DNA from 2 places in the Streptococcus sp. DTU_2020_1001019_1_SI_AUS_MUR_006 genome. Region 1 is predicted to be linked to the other one. Evidence: predicted binding sites of a transcription regulator. Region 1 holds the regulator's gene; the other holds the start of a gene.
What was found. The regulator HrcA, encoded in region 1, represses chaperone genes, less so after heat shock. The targets are predictions, from matches to a motif close to TTAGCACTCNNNNNNNNNGAGTGCTAA.
Positions count from the first base shown of each region.

Region 1 (7,944 bases):
AGCAGCTTGAGCAGCGTCACGTTCTGCGTCGAAGCCTTTACCTTCAGTTTCCTTGATTGTCTTTTCAGTCGCAAAGATAGCTTGGTCTACTTCGTTACGAAGATCAACTTCTTCTTTACGTTTCTTATCTGCTTCAGCGTTAGCTTCTGCATCTTTCATCATGCGGTCGATTTCTTCGTCTGTCAAACCTGAGTTAGATTGGATAACAATTGTTTGTTCTTTTTGAGTTCCAAGATCTTTGGCCTTAACAGATACGATACCGTTCTTATCGATGTCAAATGTAACTTCGATTTGTGGGATACCACGAGGTGCAGCTGGGATATCAGTCAATTGGAAGCGTCCAAGAGTCTTGTTATCTGCCGCCATTGGGCGTTCACCTTGAAGAACGTGGATATCAACGGCTGGTTGGTTGTCTGCTGCAGTTGAGAAGACTTGTGATTTAGATGTTGGAATAGTAGTGTTGCGGTCGATGAGTTTTGTAAATACTCCACCCATTGTTTCGATACCAAGTGACAATGGTGTTACGTCAAGAAGGACAACGTCTTTGACATCACCAGTGATGACACCACCTTGGATGGCAGCACCCATAGCAACTACTTCATCAGGGTTAACTGATTTGTTTGGTTCTTTACCAGTTTCAGCCTTAACAGCTTCTACAACGGCTGGGATACGAGTTGAACCACCAACAAGGATAACTTCGTCGATTTCTGACAAACTTAAACCTGCATCTGAAAGAGCTTGACGAACTGGAACTTTTGTACGTTCTACAAGGTCACGAGTCAAATCGTCAAATTTGGCACGAGTCAAGGTCATTTCCAAGTGAAGAGGTCCAGCTTCACCAGCAGTGATGAACGGCAAGCTGATTTGAGTTGAAGTCACACCAGAAAGGTCTTTCTTCGCTTTTTCAGCTGCGTCTTTCAAACGTTGAAGCGCCATCTTGTCTGTTGACAAGTCGATGCCGTTTTCTTTCTTGAATTCTGCTACCAAGTGGTCGATGATTTTTTGGTCAAAGTCGTCACCACCGAGTTTGTTATCCCCTGCAGTTGCCAATACATCAAAGACACCATCACCTAATTCAAGGATAGATACGTCGAATGTACCACCACCAAGGTCGAATACCAAGATTTTTTCTTCTTTGTCAGTCTTGTCCAAACCGTATGCAAGGGCTGCTGCAGTTGGTTCGTTGACGATACGTTCTACTTCAAGACCAGCAATTTTACCAGCGTCTTTAGTTGCTTGACGTTGAGCATCGTTAAAGTAAGCTGGAACTGTGATAACTGCTTTAGTTACTTTTTCACCAAGGTATTCTTCAGCATAACCTTTCAAGTATTGAAGAATCATAGCTGAGATTTCTTGTGGAGTGTATTCTTTACCGTTAGCAGAAACTTTTTCAGAAGTACCCATCTTAGATTTGATAGAGATGACTGTATCTGGGTTTGTTACTGCTTGACGTTTTGCTGCGTCACCAACGATGATTTCACCATTTTTGAATGAAACTACAGATGGAGTTGTGCGGTTTCCTTCTGGGTTTGCGATGATTTTGCTTTCAGTTCCTTCAAGAACTGCTACTGCTGAGTTTGTTGTACCTAAGTCAATACCGATAATTTTAGACATGTGTTTTTCTCCTTAAATTTATCTTCTTTTTTTCTTTTTGATGCTCTTCTTAAGTGGCGACGCCGTCAGAGCTTGACTTCGTCAATCTCTTTGACTAAACTTTGAGCCTCAGGTCTAAAAGTTTGCGAAAATACCGCCACGGCGAAGAATATCGCCTTTGGTTCGCTTCGCTCACTATTGGCAAAGCTGAACCATTTTTATCTTTCTTTCATAGTTTAGTGTCATTTCGGACAAGGTTTTTATTATGAATGTTACGACACGAGGAGTCGAAATCGATATTATTTCGACGACGAGTTAGTAAGGAGGCTAGGCAAACGCCATAGCGATTGCCGTTTTCTGACGAGTTGCTTTAGCTACCGTCAGAATTGCCTAGTTATAAACCACTACCATAGCCGGTCTTAAGATACGGTCATGGAGTTTGTAGCCTTTTTGGAAGACTTGTGCGATGGTGTCTGCTGGATGTTCGTCATCCGCTGGGACTGTTTGAATGGCCATGTGGTAGTTATGGTCAAATTCACCATCTGCTGGAATTTCTTCAATTCCTTCTTCTTTCAGAGCATGTACCAAACTTTCTTGAACCATTTCCAAGCCCTTCTTCACATCATCTGTCAATCCTTCAACGGCAAGGGCACGTTCGAGGTTATCCAGTGATGGCAAGATTGCTTTTGCCAAATCTTGGCTGCGATAGCGTTGCAAGAGTTGACGTTCTTCATTGGCACGGCGCTGAATGTTTTGCATTTCTGCATGAGCTCGAAGATATTTGTTTTCAAATTCTTCGGCACGTTCATTTGCCAAGTCCAATTCAGACTTCTCAGAAGTTGTTTCTTCAGCTGTTTCCACAACTTCCTCTTCTTTTACTTCTTCATTTTTAATATCTTGGGCCATTTTCGCCTCCTTTAATGATTTCAATCTTAATTCACTTCATAGTGATTGCTGCTGAGATAGCGGTAAAAATCCGTCAACTTCATAGTTAGAACTCGATTGACAACATTGAGTTGATTAACCAATTGTTGATAATTCAAATTGACTGGACCAATAATCGCAAGAATTCCAAATCCACGATAGGGAATCAGGAACTTACTGCTAATCACTGCTAGGTCAGCAAGACAAGATTCTTGGCTATCCGCAACTCGGACACTTTGCATCTGGTCGCCAATCAGATTCTCTCGAATTTCCAAAGCTACTTTTTGTGGCTGATCAAAAAACTGATAAGCTGCTAGATTTGCGAAATTCAAAAGATTGACTTTGCCAGAAACCACGATATTTTCATTGAACATTTCTTTGAAGATATGTTCAACGAGGTCCATGACGTTATCCGTTGTTGTAAAGTAACGTTGGATAATCTGCGGAATCTCTGTCCGAATCTTGTAGTGAATATCCAAAACAGTCTGATCCAGGAAACGTTCTTGAATCATGGTCTTGAGGCGGTTCAAATCCTCCTGCAAGAAATTTCTCGGAATCAAAAACTGACTGGTAACTGTTCTAGACTCATCAAGCGTAAAAACAGCAAGAGCTGTGTGTTGTCCGAGAACAACGATGTCAAAAGCTGTTAGCTTCTGCCTACTTGGTTCTACATCCAGTGCTACAACCGTACAACCACTCAAGTCTGTCAAGATTCTCGTTGCCTCTTGAAGAATATCCTCAAGCTTGAAGAATTCTTGATCAAATGCTTTTACAATCTCATAAACTTGATTTTCAGCTAAACGGTCGAAGGATAAGGAGTGTTTGACATAGTATTGAAATCCAGCCACACTCGGCATCCGACCACTGGAAGTATGTGCCTTTTCAAGCAAACCTTGCTTTTCTAGAGCTGCCATGTCATTTCGAATGGTAGCACTACTAGAGTTGATAGACTCTTGCAAGGCCTTAGATCCAACAGGTTCGTGCGTTTTGGTAAAGATGTCAATAATCAGATTTAAAATACTCTGCTGACGTTCCGTAACCATCTCGTCACTCCTCTCTGATAGATCTTTTTAGCACTCGTAACCTCCAAGTGCTAACTTATGATTCTATTATACACCCTTAGAAAAGAATGTCAAGACAAAAACTCAAAAAATTAGCACTCTTTTACCAAGAGTGCTAAAAATCAGTCTGAGGACCTAGAAAATTATCTTACATTCTCAAGATATTTCTTTTTAAGTCTATAAAAACTATAGATTAGGTAAGAAATCACGAGGGCATAAAGGGCAAAAATAAGGAAGAAAGACTGAGAGAGACTTTCGCGAAACAGACTCATACAAACAACAAGACCACCAGAGATAGAAACTGTAGATGTACGAAGTCTAGATTTCACATCAGCCCATCGAAGACGATTGTCCATGAAAGATTGATCATTTGAATCTACATCACAAGTTGCTTTTCGAAAAACAGAATAAGAACAATTTTCCACAAATTCCCATCCTCTATCCTTAATACTTTGTAAATCCACCTCATTTTTTCTAAGGTAGCTAGTATTCCACACACGGTAAACTACATCATCTGGTCGGCATTGTTCAAAATAGAAAAAGCCAAAACGATTCGATTTAAATTTCCAACCTTTCAAATGCATCTCATGCAAATAATCTTCTACCTTATCCAAATCAAAAATGGTAAACATTCGAAATTGTACTTTGCTATTCATTGTCTGACCTCCAAATTAGAAAACATGCTTGATTTTATTTATCGGATAATTCTTTCCATTTTTGAAACAATCTCCAACAAATATAAGAAATCTGAATCGAAAAAACTATCAATAAAGTACAGTCTACGCTAACAATCAAAAACATTCCCCAACTGAAAGAACCTCTTCCACTGAGTAACTTTGAGAAAACCGGTAGTAGCGCTGAAAAGAGAAGCAAGACAGGAAGCATCCGCATTATTAAAATGCGCTTGACCATAGCTAACTTCCCGGCCGCATCATTATAAATTTCAAACTCGGCATCTGATTCAATTCGATAATAAGGTTTTCTAAAATAGGAAAAACCATTAAAGTCTGTAATATGCTCCCACCCACAATCTTTAAATAGTTGTAAATAGGAAGCTCTCTCTGATTTTTTCATAGGATAAAAGTCCAACTGATAAACCACCTGCTCCGGTTGGCACTTTTCAAATGTATACTTAACCGCAACTACTAAGTTAGAATAACTTACTTCCTTAAGTTTCCAGCCCTGAGCATGCATTTCTCTGAGATAGAGTGCCTCTCTATCATAATCCGCAATGGTACAAATCCTATAAACAACTTTCTTTTCCATCAAAGCTCCTCCCGACTGTTTCTATAGAGCCGTTCAATACGTTTCAACTCAATCTCTAAAACTTTTCTTCCTAAGTCTGTTATCTGATAGATTTTACGTTTTTCCTCTTCTCGGACAAAGGAAATCAAACCATCCTTTTCCATCTTCGATAGGGTTCCATACATAGTCCCAGGACTAATCGAAACCTGTGAATCTGTCATTTCTTTGACCTTTTGCGTAATACCATAGCCATGGTTCTCCTTTTGCAGACAAAACAGAATATAAAATCCCGTTTCAGTCATGGGAAGGTAAACCCGCCTAATCTTATCTGTTAATTCCATTTAATCAGACCTCCTATTTAGTTCGATATATCGCACTTCGTTATATAAAATATATCACACCTCGATATAAAATACAAGAAAAAAAGATCGTCCTCACGGACAATCTTTCTGATTTATTATTAGTATAGATCTAGGTAGTTATCAATTTCCCATTGTGAGACAAAGGTTGCATAGCTCGCCCACTCGATGCGTTTAGCTTCAAGGAAGCTAGTGTAGATGTGTTCACCTAGAGCTGCTTTAACCACTTCGTCTTCTGTCAAAGCCTTCAAAGCGTTGTGAAGAGTTGATGGAAGGTCAGTAATGCCAGCCTCTTTACGCTCTTCTGCAGTCATGATGTAGATGTTTTCCTCGATTGGTGCTGGTGCTTCAATTTTGTTTTCGATACCGTTCAAACCAACTTCTAAAAGAACAGCCATAGCAATATATGGGTTCGCCATTGGGTCCACTGAACGCAACTCCAAACGTGTTCCCATTCCGCGTGATGCTGGTACGCGGACAAGTGGTGAACGGTTACGGCCAGCCCAAGCGATGTAAACAGGGGCTTCGTAGCCTGGAACCAAACGTTTGTATGAGTTAACGGTTGGGTTCATGATAGCTGTATAGTTGTAGGCATGTTTGATCAAACCACCAAGGAAGTAGTAAGCAGTTTCTGACAATTGCATTCCTTTTGGATCATTTGGATCAAAGAAGGCATTGTTTCCTTCAGCATCAAACAAGGACATATTACAGTGCATACCTGAACCAGCGATACCAAATTTTGGTTTAGCCATAAAGGTTGCATAGAGACCATGTTTACGGGCAATTGTTTTTACAACTAGTTTAAAGATTTGAATCTTATCACAAGCGCGAAGAACTTCATCGTACTTAAAGTCAATCTCATGTTGGCCTACAGCAACTTCGTGGTGACTTGCTTCAACTTCAAATCCCATTTTGGTCAAGACGTTAACAATCTCACGACGAGTGTTGTCAGCAAGGTCTGTAGGCGCCAAATCAAAGTAACCACCCTTGTCATTTACCTCAAGAGTTGGATCTCCATTTTCATCAAGCTTAAATAGGAAGAATTCTGGCTCTGGTCCAAGGTTGAAAGATTTGAATCCAACTTCTTCCATGTGACGAAGAGCACGTTTGAGGTTTCCACGAGGATCTCCTGCAAATGGTTCCCCTTCTGTTGTATAGACATCACAGATCAATCCTGCGACACTACCGTTCTCATCTCCCCAAGGAAAGACTGTCCAAGTGTCCAGGTCAGGGTATAGGTACATATCTGATTCGTTGATACGAACAAACCCTTCAATAGAAGATCCATCAAACATAGCCTTGTTTGACAAGACCTTGTCTAGTTGTTCATCTGTAGCAGGAATTTCGACGTTTTTCATAGTTCCCAAAATATCTGAAAACATGAGACGGATAAAGGTTACATTTTTTTCCTTAACTTCACGACGAATATCTGCAGCTGTGATTGGCATGGTTTTTCTCCTTATATATGACGACTTGCGGTTGCCTAACCGCGACCAAAAGGTGATTGTTGAGAAGCAAAGCGACTTTGTTGGAGAACTTCATTCCGAAGGGCTCTTCGTACTTCAGTTTGACTCACTGGTTTTTTAGACTTCGCCTCACGTTCAGCATATTTTTTCTTGATGGCAGCAATATTCAGACCTTCAGAGATATAATCTTTAATCTCAAGCAATCGATCCATGTCATTCAAAGAATACATACGACGATTGCCCTCGTTACGATCAGGCTTAATCAACTCCTGGTCTTCATAGTAACGAATCTGGCGCGCCGAAAGATCGGTCAACTTCATAACACTACCAATAGGGAAAACTGCCATATTGCGACGAAATTCTTTTTCCTTCATGTACACTTCCTTCTTTCTGTCTATTATAGTCTAAAAAAATTCAATCGTCAATCAATAATGTTATATCTTGTAACATTATTTTTCTTTTTTCTCTAAAATACTTCGTAAACGATCAATATCGTAATTTACAAGAATTGCCACAAAAACACCCATAAATGTTTCAAAAACTCGGGCAAACACGTACAAAACTGTCTCCCCGCTTGGAATTGATAAGGTAATAATCAACATAGCCGCAACTCCACCGATAACACCTGCTTTATTGTTCATAGCAACATTTGTCATAATGGTTAACATGGTGCAAATTGGAACAACAAGGAGGGTTGCCCAGAAGGCGCCGTGAAAAAGATTATTTAAGAGAAAGAAAATCAGGGCATAAAAACCACCGATACTATTTCCGAGAATACGAGAAGTACCAAAATGGACACTCTTATCAAAATCTTCTCTTAAACTAAAAACTGCAGTCAAGGCCCCAATCTGCAGTCCTTTCCAACCAAAAAAACCAAAAATCATGAGGACCAAAAAAACAGCGATTCCTGTCTTGAAAGTTCGCATCCCTAACTTAAACTTGGATTTGTCAAATCTATACTTTTTAAAATAACTCATCATTTCAACTTTCTATTTCCATTTTACCATAAATTTACCTATTTTTGAGAAGGGGATGCAATAAACTGATGGAAATAGAAAAGAGAAGGAACTTAATCCTTCTCTATCTGATGATTCCACATTCTCTTTTTAGAACAAATATATGAAAGCCAAAGTCAAGAGACTAGCGAATAAGCCCACTCCCCAGAAGAAGAAGTCGACCTTCCACTCACTCCAAGATTGGCCTTTTCCAGAAAAGCCCCCCAACTCAAAATGATGGTGAACTGGTGTCATACGGAAGATACGTTTTCCTCCAGTCAACTTAAAGTAGGTGACTTGC
Region 1 is NZ_CP135436.1:920,990-928,933, reverse strand. Features, by position in the region: gene dnaK (molecular chaperone DnaK) at 1-1,614, opposite strand, end outside; gene grpE (nucleotide exchange factor GrpE) at 1,984-2,499, opposite strand; gene hrcA (heat-inducible transcriptional repressor HrcA) at 2,526-3,560, opposite strand; gene RRU92_RS04540 (DUF2812 domain-containing protein) at 3,722-4,234, opposite strand; gene RRU92_RS04535 (DUF2812 domain-containing protein) at 4,269-4,844, opposite strand; gene RRU92_RS04530 (PadR family transcriptional regulator) at 4,844-5,164, opposite strand; gene glnA (type I glutamate--ammonia ligase) at 5,284-6,630, opposite strand; gene glnR (transcriptional repressor GlnR) at 6,666-7,022, opposite strand; gene RRU92_RS04515 (FUSC family protein) at 7,098-7,625, opposite strand; gene mraY (phospho-N-acetylmuramoyl-pentapeptide-transferase) at 7,755-7,944, opposite strand, start outside.

Region 2 (7,944 bases), 860 kb from region 1:
AGAAGTAGCTTCGTAGAGATAGGCTGGATTGTAGTAGTAGGTATCGCGATGGCTGGAATAGAAATACTCATCTGCTTGTCCATAATAAGTACCAATCTCAGCTGTAAAACCTAATTCTTCAATCAGTTCTCGTTTTAAAGCTTCAAAATGATTTTCACCTGCTTCAATCTCGCCACCAGGCAAGAACCATGCACCATTTGGAGCTTGAACGAGGATAATCTTTTCATGTGCTGAGTTAGGAATGACTGCATAAACACCATATCTAGTTTTGTAGGTTACACCCTCTTTTTTTTCTCCAAAGGTTGGATTTGTCATAAATTTCTCCTTTATGTGTGCGCTTTCTTACTATAATAGTAAAGAATGCTCTTACTGTCAAGTAAGAACATTCTTTTAGTATGTGGAATTAGTCATTTGAGTCAACTGTTTCCAATTTATTTTTTGATTTAATCATGATTTTACCATTGCTAGTCATGACGGCTTTGAGGTTTTTCTCGCTTGGATTTTCAAGGTAGTAGTCCGTAATCGCATCTTCGATATAATCTTGGATTGTACGACGAAGCGGGCGAGCTCCCATTTTTGGATCGTAGCCAAGGTCTACGAGTTTCTCCTTAACCTTATCTGTCACATCTAAATGGATGTTATTACTGGAGAGTCGTTTATTGACATCATCTAACATGAGGTCAACGATTTGAAGGAGATTTTCCTTGCTGAGAGCCTTGAATTCGATAATGCCATCAAAACGGTTCATAAATTCTGGACTAAAGAAGTTGCCTAATTCCCCAAGGACAGAGTTAGTACGGCCTTCTCTAGCAGCACCAAATCCAACACTAGCTTCTGCCTTACCTGTACCTGCATTTGAGGTCATGATAATGATGGCATCTTTAAAGCTAACAGTGCGACCTTGACCATCCGTTAAACGGCCATCATCCAAGACTTGGAGGAACATATGCATAACATCTGGATGGGCTTTTTCAACCTCGTCTAGGAGGATCAGTGAGTAGGGGTTACGACGAACTTTTTCAGTCAATTGTCCAGCTTCATCATAACCTACGTATCCCGGAGGGGCACCAACGAGTTTAGCAACGCTGTGTTTTTCCATGTATTCACTCATATCAAAGCGAATCATGCTATCAGCAGAACCAAAGAGTTCGATGGCCAGTTGTTTAGAAAGTTCTGTCTTACCGACACCGGTAGGACCAACAAAGAGGAAGCTACCAATTGGACGGTTTGGAGTACCTAAACCAACACGGTTACGACGGATAGCCTTAGCAATCTTATCTACTGCATCGTCTTGGCCAATAACATGAGACTTGAGGTCATCTGCTAGATTGATAAGTTGAGACTGTTCTTTTTCTTTCAAATCACCAACTGGAATATTAGTCTTTTGCTCGATGATGTGTTCGATTGTCTTTTCACTGATGATTGGAGTATCCTGATCTGTTACCTTGGTCTTTTGCATTTCCTTATATTTGGCAATCTGGTCACGGAAGTAGGCTGCTTTTTCAAAATCTTCATCGCGGGTTGCTTGTGCCTTGAGATTTTCTGCCTCGATTAAGCGTTGGTCGATGACCTTAGGATCTACAAAATTCAAGGTTAAGTTCATTTTTGAACCAGCTTCATCTAGAAGGTCAATAGCCTTGTCTGGCAAGAAACGGTCTTGGATGTAGCGATTAGAAAGAGTAGCGGCCGCTTCGATAGCCCCATCAGTATAATGAACGTGGTGATAATCTTCGTATTTCTTTTGAATCCCCTTAAGAATAATAATGGTTTCTTCAACAGTTGGTTCATCTACCTTAACAGGCTGCATACGGCGCTCAAGGGCAGCGTCTTTTTCAATGATACGGTATTCATTGAGAGTAGTAGCACCTACTAACTGGAGTTCGCCACGAGCAAGAGCTGGTTTTAGGATATTTCCTGCATCCATATTCCCTTCTCCTGCTGAACCAGCACCGACAATCTCATGAATTTCGTCGATAAAGAGGATAACATCCTCGCGATCACGAATTTCTTCCATGAGTTTTTGCATGCGCTCTTCAAACTGACCTCGGATACCTGTTCCTTGAACAAGGCTAACGACATCTAAGCGGATCACTTCTTTCCCTTGAAGCTTATGTGGAACATCACCGTCAACAATTTTCTGAGCTAAACCTTCTACAACGGCTGTCTTACCAACACCAGGCTCACCGATGAGGACAGGGTTGTTTTTTGTTCTGCGGTTGAGGATTTCAATGACACGGATAATCTCTTCGTCACGGCCAATTACAGGGTCAATATTTCCACGACGGGCAATCTCAGTGACATTGATACCATATTCATCCAAGAGTCCTTTTTCCTGGATTGGTGGTGGGGTTTGGGCAGGACCACGATTTTGGGAACCATAGCCACCATTTCCACCGTATCCACCCCCTGACTGGGTTGGGGGGATATTGTTGTTATTAGAAGAAGGTCTAAAGTTGTTGAGATCGTTAAAGAAGTCTCCAAATGGATCAAAATCACGGTTGTTTAAATCTGTAATGCCCTTGAATAAGCTATTGTTAGGATCTGTTTTGATAATTTTGTAGCAATTTTGACAAAGGTCGATTTGCTTTTGTTGTCCATTGAGATTGGTATAAAGATGAATCGTTGAGTCATTGATTTTACAGTTTTGACAGAGCATACCGCCACCTCATTTCTTTCTTAGTCTTGACTAAATCTAAAAGGTCAAAAATAGTCAAACAAGTATATAATTTAATTATATCATGATTATTGGGCAATTCAAGTAAAAAGATTGGATACTAGCACTGTAAATAGTAGAGCGCTAATCTGGAGAATATTTTGATAGCAAGAAAAAAATCCTATTTGTCATACAAAAAGGATTCTCGTTGGTGAAAGGCGGTGGGACAGAAATCGATAGACAAAGTCTCGATTTCGTAGTCCCAGCCTCGCGAAGATGATTAGGAGTTTTGGGAGTCTAAAAGACGAACGAAAAGTCCAATCAGCTACCGCGTCAAAGTTTGATTGCTAATAAAAAGTGAGGTCGGGATCTTTTGTCCCAACCTCTGTATATCTATTATTAGTATAGAAGTTCGTAAATTTCCATCGCAATCAAGTCGATGCTGTCAAAAGTATATGTTTCACGCGCTTCAACATCACGAAGTGTAAAGATTGGGCCATTTTCTTCATCATGGTTAAAAGCAACTTCAGCTACAACAACTCCCTCGCGCTCAAAGTTACGTTTTAAGTTACCACCATCTTTTGTCATTGCTTCTAGGCGGTTGATGATTCTAACCAAATGTGATTCCATTTTGATTCTCCTCCATTTCTTATCGTTACTATTTTACCATAAAGAGTATCCACTTGACTAGAAAAAACTAAGATTTCTCGCTATTTCTATTTTCTTTGAAATTTTATTGAAAATGAAAGGAAAAAGATTGCATTTTTATTCAAAATATGTTATACTCATACAAGTTTTAAGTTAGAAATTAGAAAGTAGTGGATTTATGAATTTTTCTTTTTTACCTAAATATCTGCCATATTTTAACTATGGTGCTCTCGTAACAGTCTTGATCTCTGTTTTGGTTGTCTTTTTGGGGACAATTTTAGGGGTAGTCTTGGCTTTTGCTCAACGTTCGAAAATGAAGCCCATAGCTTGGCTTGCCAATGTTTATATTTGGATTTTCCGTGGAACACCTATGATGGTACAGATCATGATTGCTTTTGCTCTTATGCATATCAATGCTCCGACAATTCAGATTGGAGTTTTGGGAGTTGATTTTTCACGTTTGATTCCAGGGATTATCATTATCTCTATGAATAGTGGTGCCTATGTATCAGAAACAGTTCGTGCTGGTATCAATGCAGTACCTAAAGGTCAATTAGAGGCGGCTTACTCTCTAGGGATTCGTCCTAAAAATGCCATGCGCTATGTCATCTTGCCACAGGCTATCAAGAATATCTTGCCGGCCTTGGGGAATGAGTTTATTACCATTATCAAGGATAGTTCACTCTTGTCAGCAATCGGTGTCATGGAATTGTGGAATGGAGCTACCACGGTGTCAACAACCACCTACTTGCCTTTAACTCCACTCTTATTTGCAGCCTTTTACTACTTGATTATGACCTCTATCTTGACACTAGCCTTGAAAGCTTTTGAAAATCGTATGGGACAAGGAGAGAAAAAATAATGACTGAAACGCTTATAAAAATTGAAAACCTTCATAAAAACTTTGGGAAGAATGAAGTTTTAAAAGGGATTGATCTTGAAATCAAAAAAGGGGAAGTTGTGGTGATTATCGGACCATCTGGTAGCGGTAAGTCAACCCTCCTTCGCTCTATGAATCTCCTTGAAGAAGCGACAAAAGGAAAGGTTATCTTTGAAGGAGTAGACATTACAGATAAGAAAAACGACCTCTTTGCCATGCGTGAAAAGATGGGAATGGTTTTCCAACAGTTCAATCTCTTCCCTAATATGACAGTGAAGGATAACATCACGCTTTCTCCTATCAAGACCAAAGGGGAAAGTAAGGAAGTTGCTGAAAAGAGAGCGCATGAGCTCTTGGAAAAGGTTGGTTTACCAGATAAGGCAGATGCTTATCCACAAAGTTTGTCTGGTGGACAGCAACAACGTATCGCTATTGCTCGTGGTCTTGCCATGGAACCAGATGTCCTACTCTTTGATGAACCGACTTCTGCCCTAGACCCAGAAATGGTAGGGGAAGTACTAGCGGTTATGCAAGAACTTGCCAAGTCAGGAATGACCATGGTCATCGTAACGCATGAGATGGGCTTTGCGCGTGAAGTGGCAGACCGCGTCATCTTTATGGCTGACGGTGTTGTTGTCGAAGATGGAACTCCAGAGCAAGTCTTTGAACAAACCCAAGAACAAAGAACCAAGGATTTCTTGAGTAAGGTTTTGTAAGAATATCATGAAAAGCTCCAAGGGGGCTTTTTCTTATAGTTTCAGACTATAAGGTCTCTTAGGTAAGAAGTGTTAGAGGAACAAGTGTTTTTTTGATATAATAGAAGATATTTGTTAGAAAAGAGAAAACACATGACACAGATTATTGATGGCAAGGCTTTAGCAGCCAAGCTACAAGGACAATTGGCTGAAAAGACTGCGAAATTGAAAGAAGAGACAGGTTTGGTTCCTGGTTTGGTGGTTATTTTGGTTGGGGACAATCCAGCCAGTCAGGTTTACGTTCGTAACAAGGAACGTTCAGCGATAGCTGCAGGTTTCCAAAGTGAAGTCGTGAGAGTTCCGGAGACCATTACCCAAGAGGAATTGTTGGACTTGATTGCCAAATACAATCACGATCCAGCTTGGCATGGTATTTTGGTGCAGTTGCCCTTATCAAAACACATCGATGAAGAAGCTGTTTTATTGGCTATTGATCCAGAAAAGGACGTGGATGGTTTTCATCCGCTCAACATGGGGCGCCTTTGGTCTGGTCATCCAGTTATGATCCCTTCAACTCCAGCTGGTATCATGGAAATGTTTCATGAGTATGGGATTGAACTAGAAGGTAAGAATGCAGTTGTCATTGGTCGTTCAAATATTGTCGGGAAACCAATGGCCCAGTTACTTTTGGCTAAGAATGCAACTGTAACCTTGACCCACTCACGAACACACAATCTGGCCAAGGTAGCTTCTAAGGCGGATATTCTTGTCGTAGCAATTGGTCGTGCTAAGTTTGTGACTGCTGACTTTGTCAAACCTGGGGCTGTTGTCATTGATGTGGGGATGAACCGAGATGAAAATGGCAAGCTTTGTGGAGATGTTGACTATGAGGCTGTTGCGCCAATCGCTAGTCATATCACGCCTGTACCTGGTGGAGTTGGTCCTATGACCATTACTATGCTAATGGAGCAAACTTATCAAGCTGCATTGCGTAGCTTGGATAGATAATACAAGCATTGATTTTATATAGTGAAGAAACAAGTTCTAAAAAATGAACTTGTTTTTTCTTGCACTTATTTTAATAAAATTACAGTAAAACTTCTACAAATTATTGAAAAAACTCTACCATTTTGATATATTAAAAGCATCAATATTTATATGGATAAAATAAGTAAGCGTCTAGAGGGAGGTTTATTTTTTGGAGTAAAATGTAATCGCTTACTAGAACATTGGAAAGGAACAATAATGGATAAGAGATTTTTTGAAAGACGGTGTCATTATAGTATTCGTAAATTTGCCATCGGTGCGGCTTCGGTTATGATTGGAGCTAGTATATTTGGTCTTCAGGTGGCTCAAGCAGCTGAAACCGAAGCAGCAAGTCCCAGCGAGGAAACGATTCATCAAGTTCAACCTTTAGATAAGCTTCCAGATGAGGTTGCTGCAGCCATTGCAAAAGCTGAGCAAAATGGCCCACAAGATTCCGCTACTGAAGAAGAAAATGATACTGTTGAATCCGCAAAACCAGCAACCGAAGAAAAGGTGACTGAGGCAACAAGTCCTAAGGAAGAAAAGGAAGCAGAAGTAGTCAGCCCTAAAGAAGACAAAGTTGAAAAAACTGCAAAACCTGCTGCTGAAGCGAATGGGAAAGAGTCTACAGTTTCAGAAGCAAGTGCTGAAAAGCCAGTAGTTCGAGAAGAACATACAGATACAACTAACCAGAATAAACCTGTAATGGACGATAAAAGCAAGGAAGAAAAAGCTTCTGCAAGTGAATCACCTCAAGCTACAAAAGAGAAGGAAAAAGAAAATCAGCTCCTTGAAGAAAGAAAACAAAATTTCAACAAAGACTGGTATTTTAAACTAAACGCTCAGGGTGATTTTTCTAAGAAAGATGTAGATGTTCATGATTGGTCTAAGTTGAACCTTCCTCATGACTGGAGTATCTATTTTGATTTTGATCACAAGTCTCCTGCTCGAAATGAAGGTGGTCAATTAAACGGGGGTACTGCCTGGTATCGCAAGACTTTCACGGTAGATGAAGCTGCTAAGGACAAAGATGTTCGGATCAATTTTGATGGAGTTTACATGGACTCTAAGGTCTATGTCAATGGTAAATTTGTAGGCCATTATCCAAGTGGTTACAATCATTTTTCATATGACATCACTGAATTTTTAAATAAAGATGGCAGTGAAAATACCATTGCTGTCCAAGTTACCAATAAGCAACCAAGTAGTCGTTGGTACTCAGGAAGTGGTATCTATCGCGATGTAACTCTGAGCTATCGCGACAAGGTGCAGGTAGCTGAAAATGGAAATCATATTACAACTCCAAAACTAGCTGAACAAAAAGATGGCAACGTTGAAACACAAATCCAAAGCAAGATCAAAAATACTGCCAAGACTTTAGCCAAGGTATTTGTGGAGCAACAGATTTTTACTAAGGAAGGTAAGGCTGTTTCAGATTTGGTTCGTTCTGTAACTAAGAGCCTAGCAGGAAATGAGACAGCAGACTTTAAGCAAACGATTTTGGTTAATAAGCCAACCCTCTGGACAACGAAAAGCTACCATCCTCAGCTCTATGTTCTGAAAACCAAGGTTTATAAAGAAGGTCAGCTAGTTGATGTTACAGAAGATACTTTTGGTTACCGTTATTTTAACTGGACAGCCAAAGAAGGATTCTCACTGAACGGTGAGAGAATGAAATTCCATGGAGTTAGTATCCACCATGATAACGGTGCCTTGGGGGCAGAAGAAAACTATAAGGCAACCTACCGAAAATTAAAACTCCTAAAAGATATGGGAGTTAACTCTATCCGTACAACCCACAATCCAGCAAGTCCACAGTTGTTAGATGCTGCGGCAAGTCTAGGACTTTTGGTGCAAGAAGAAGCCTTTGATACTTGGTATCGTGGCAAGAAAACATATGACTATGGACGTTTCTTTGATCAAGATGCAACTCATCCAGAAGCCAAGAAGGGTGAGAAGTGGTCTGATTTTGACCTCAGAACCATGGTTGAACGAGATAAAAATAATCCTTCAATCATCATGTGGTCGCTCGGTAATGAAGT
Region 2 is NZ_CP135436.1:1,778,224-1,786,167, reverse strand. Features, by position in the region: gene RRU92_RS08540 (NUDIX hydrolase) at 1-315, opposite strand, end outside; gene RRU92_RS08535 (ATP-dependent Clp protease ATP-binding subunit) at 404-2,656, opposite strand; gene RRU92_RS08530 (DUF1797 family protein) at 3,053-3,283, opposite strand; gene RRU92_RS08525 (amino acid ABC transporter permease) at 3,480-4,163, shown strand; gene RRU92_RS08520 (amino acid ABC transporter ATP-binding protein) at 4,163-4,897, shown strand; gene RRU92_RS08515 (bifunctional methylenetetrahydrofolate dehydrogenase/methenyltetrahydrofolate cyclohydrolase) at 5,030-5,884, shown strand; gene RRU92_RS08510 (SIALI-17 repeat-containing surface protein) at 6,122-7,944, shown strand, end outside.
Region 2: the regulator HrcA is predicted to act here: its motif matches at 2,775-2,801, upstream of RRU92_RS08535 (ATP-dependent Clp protease ATP-binding subunit).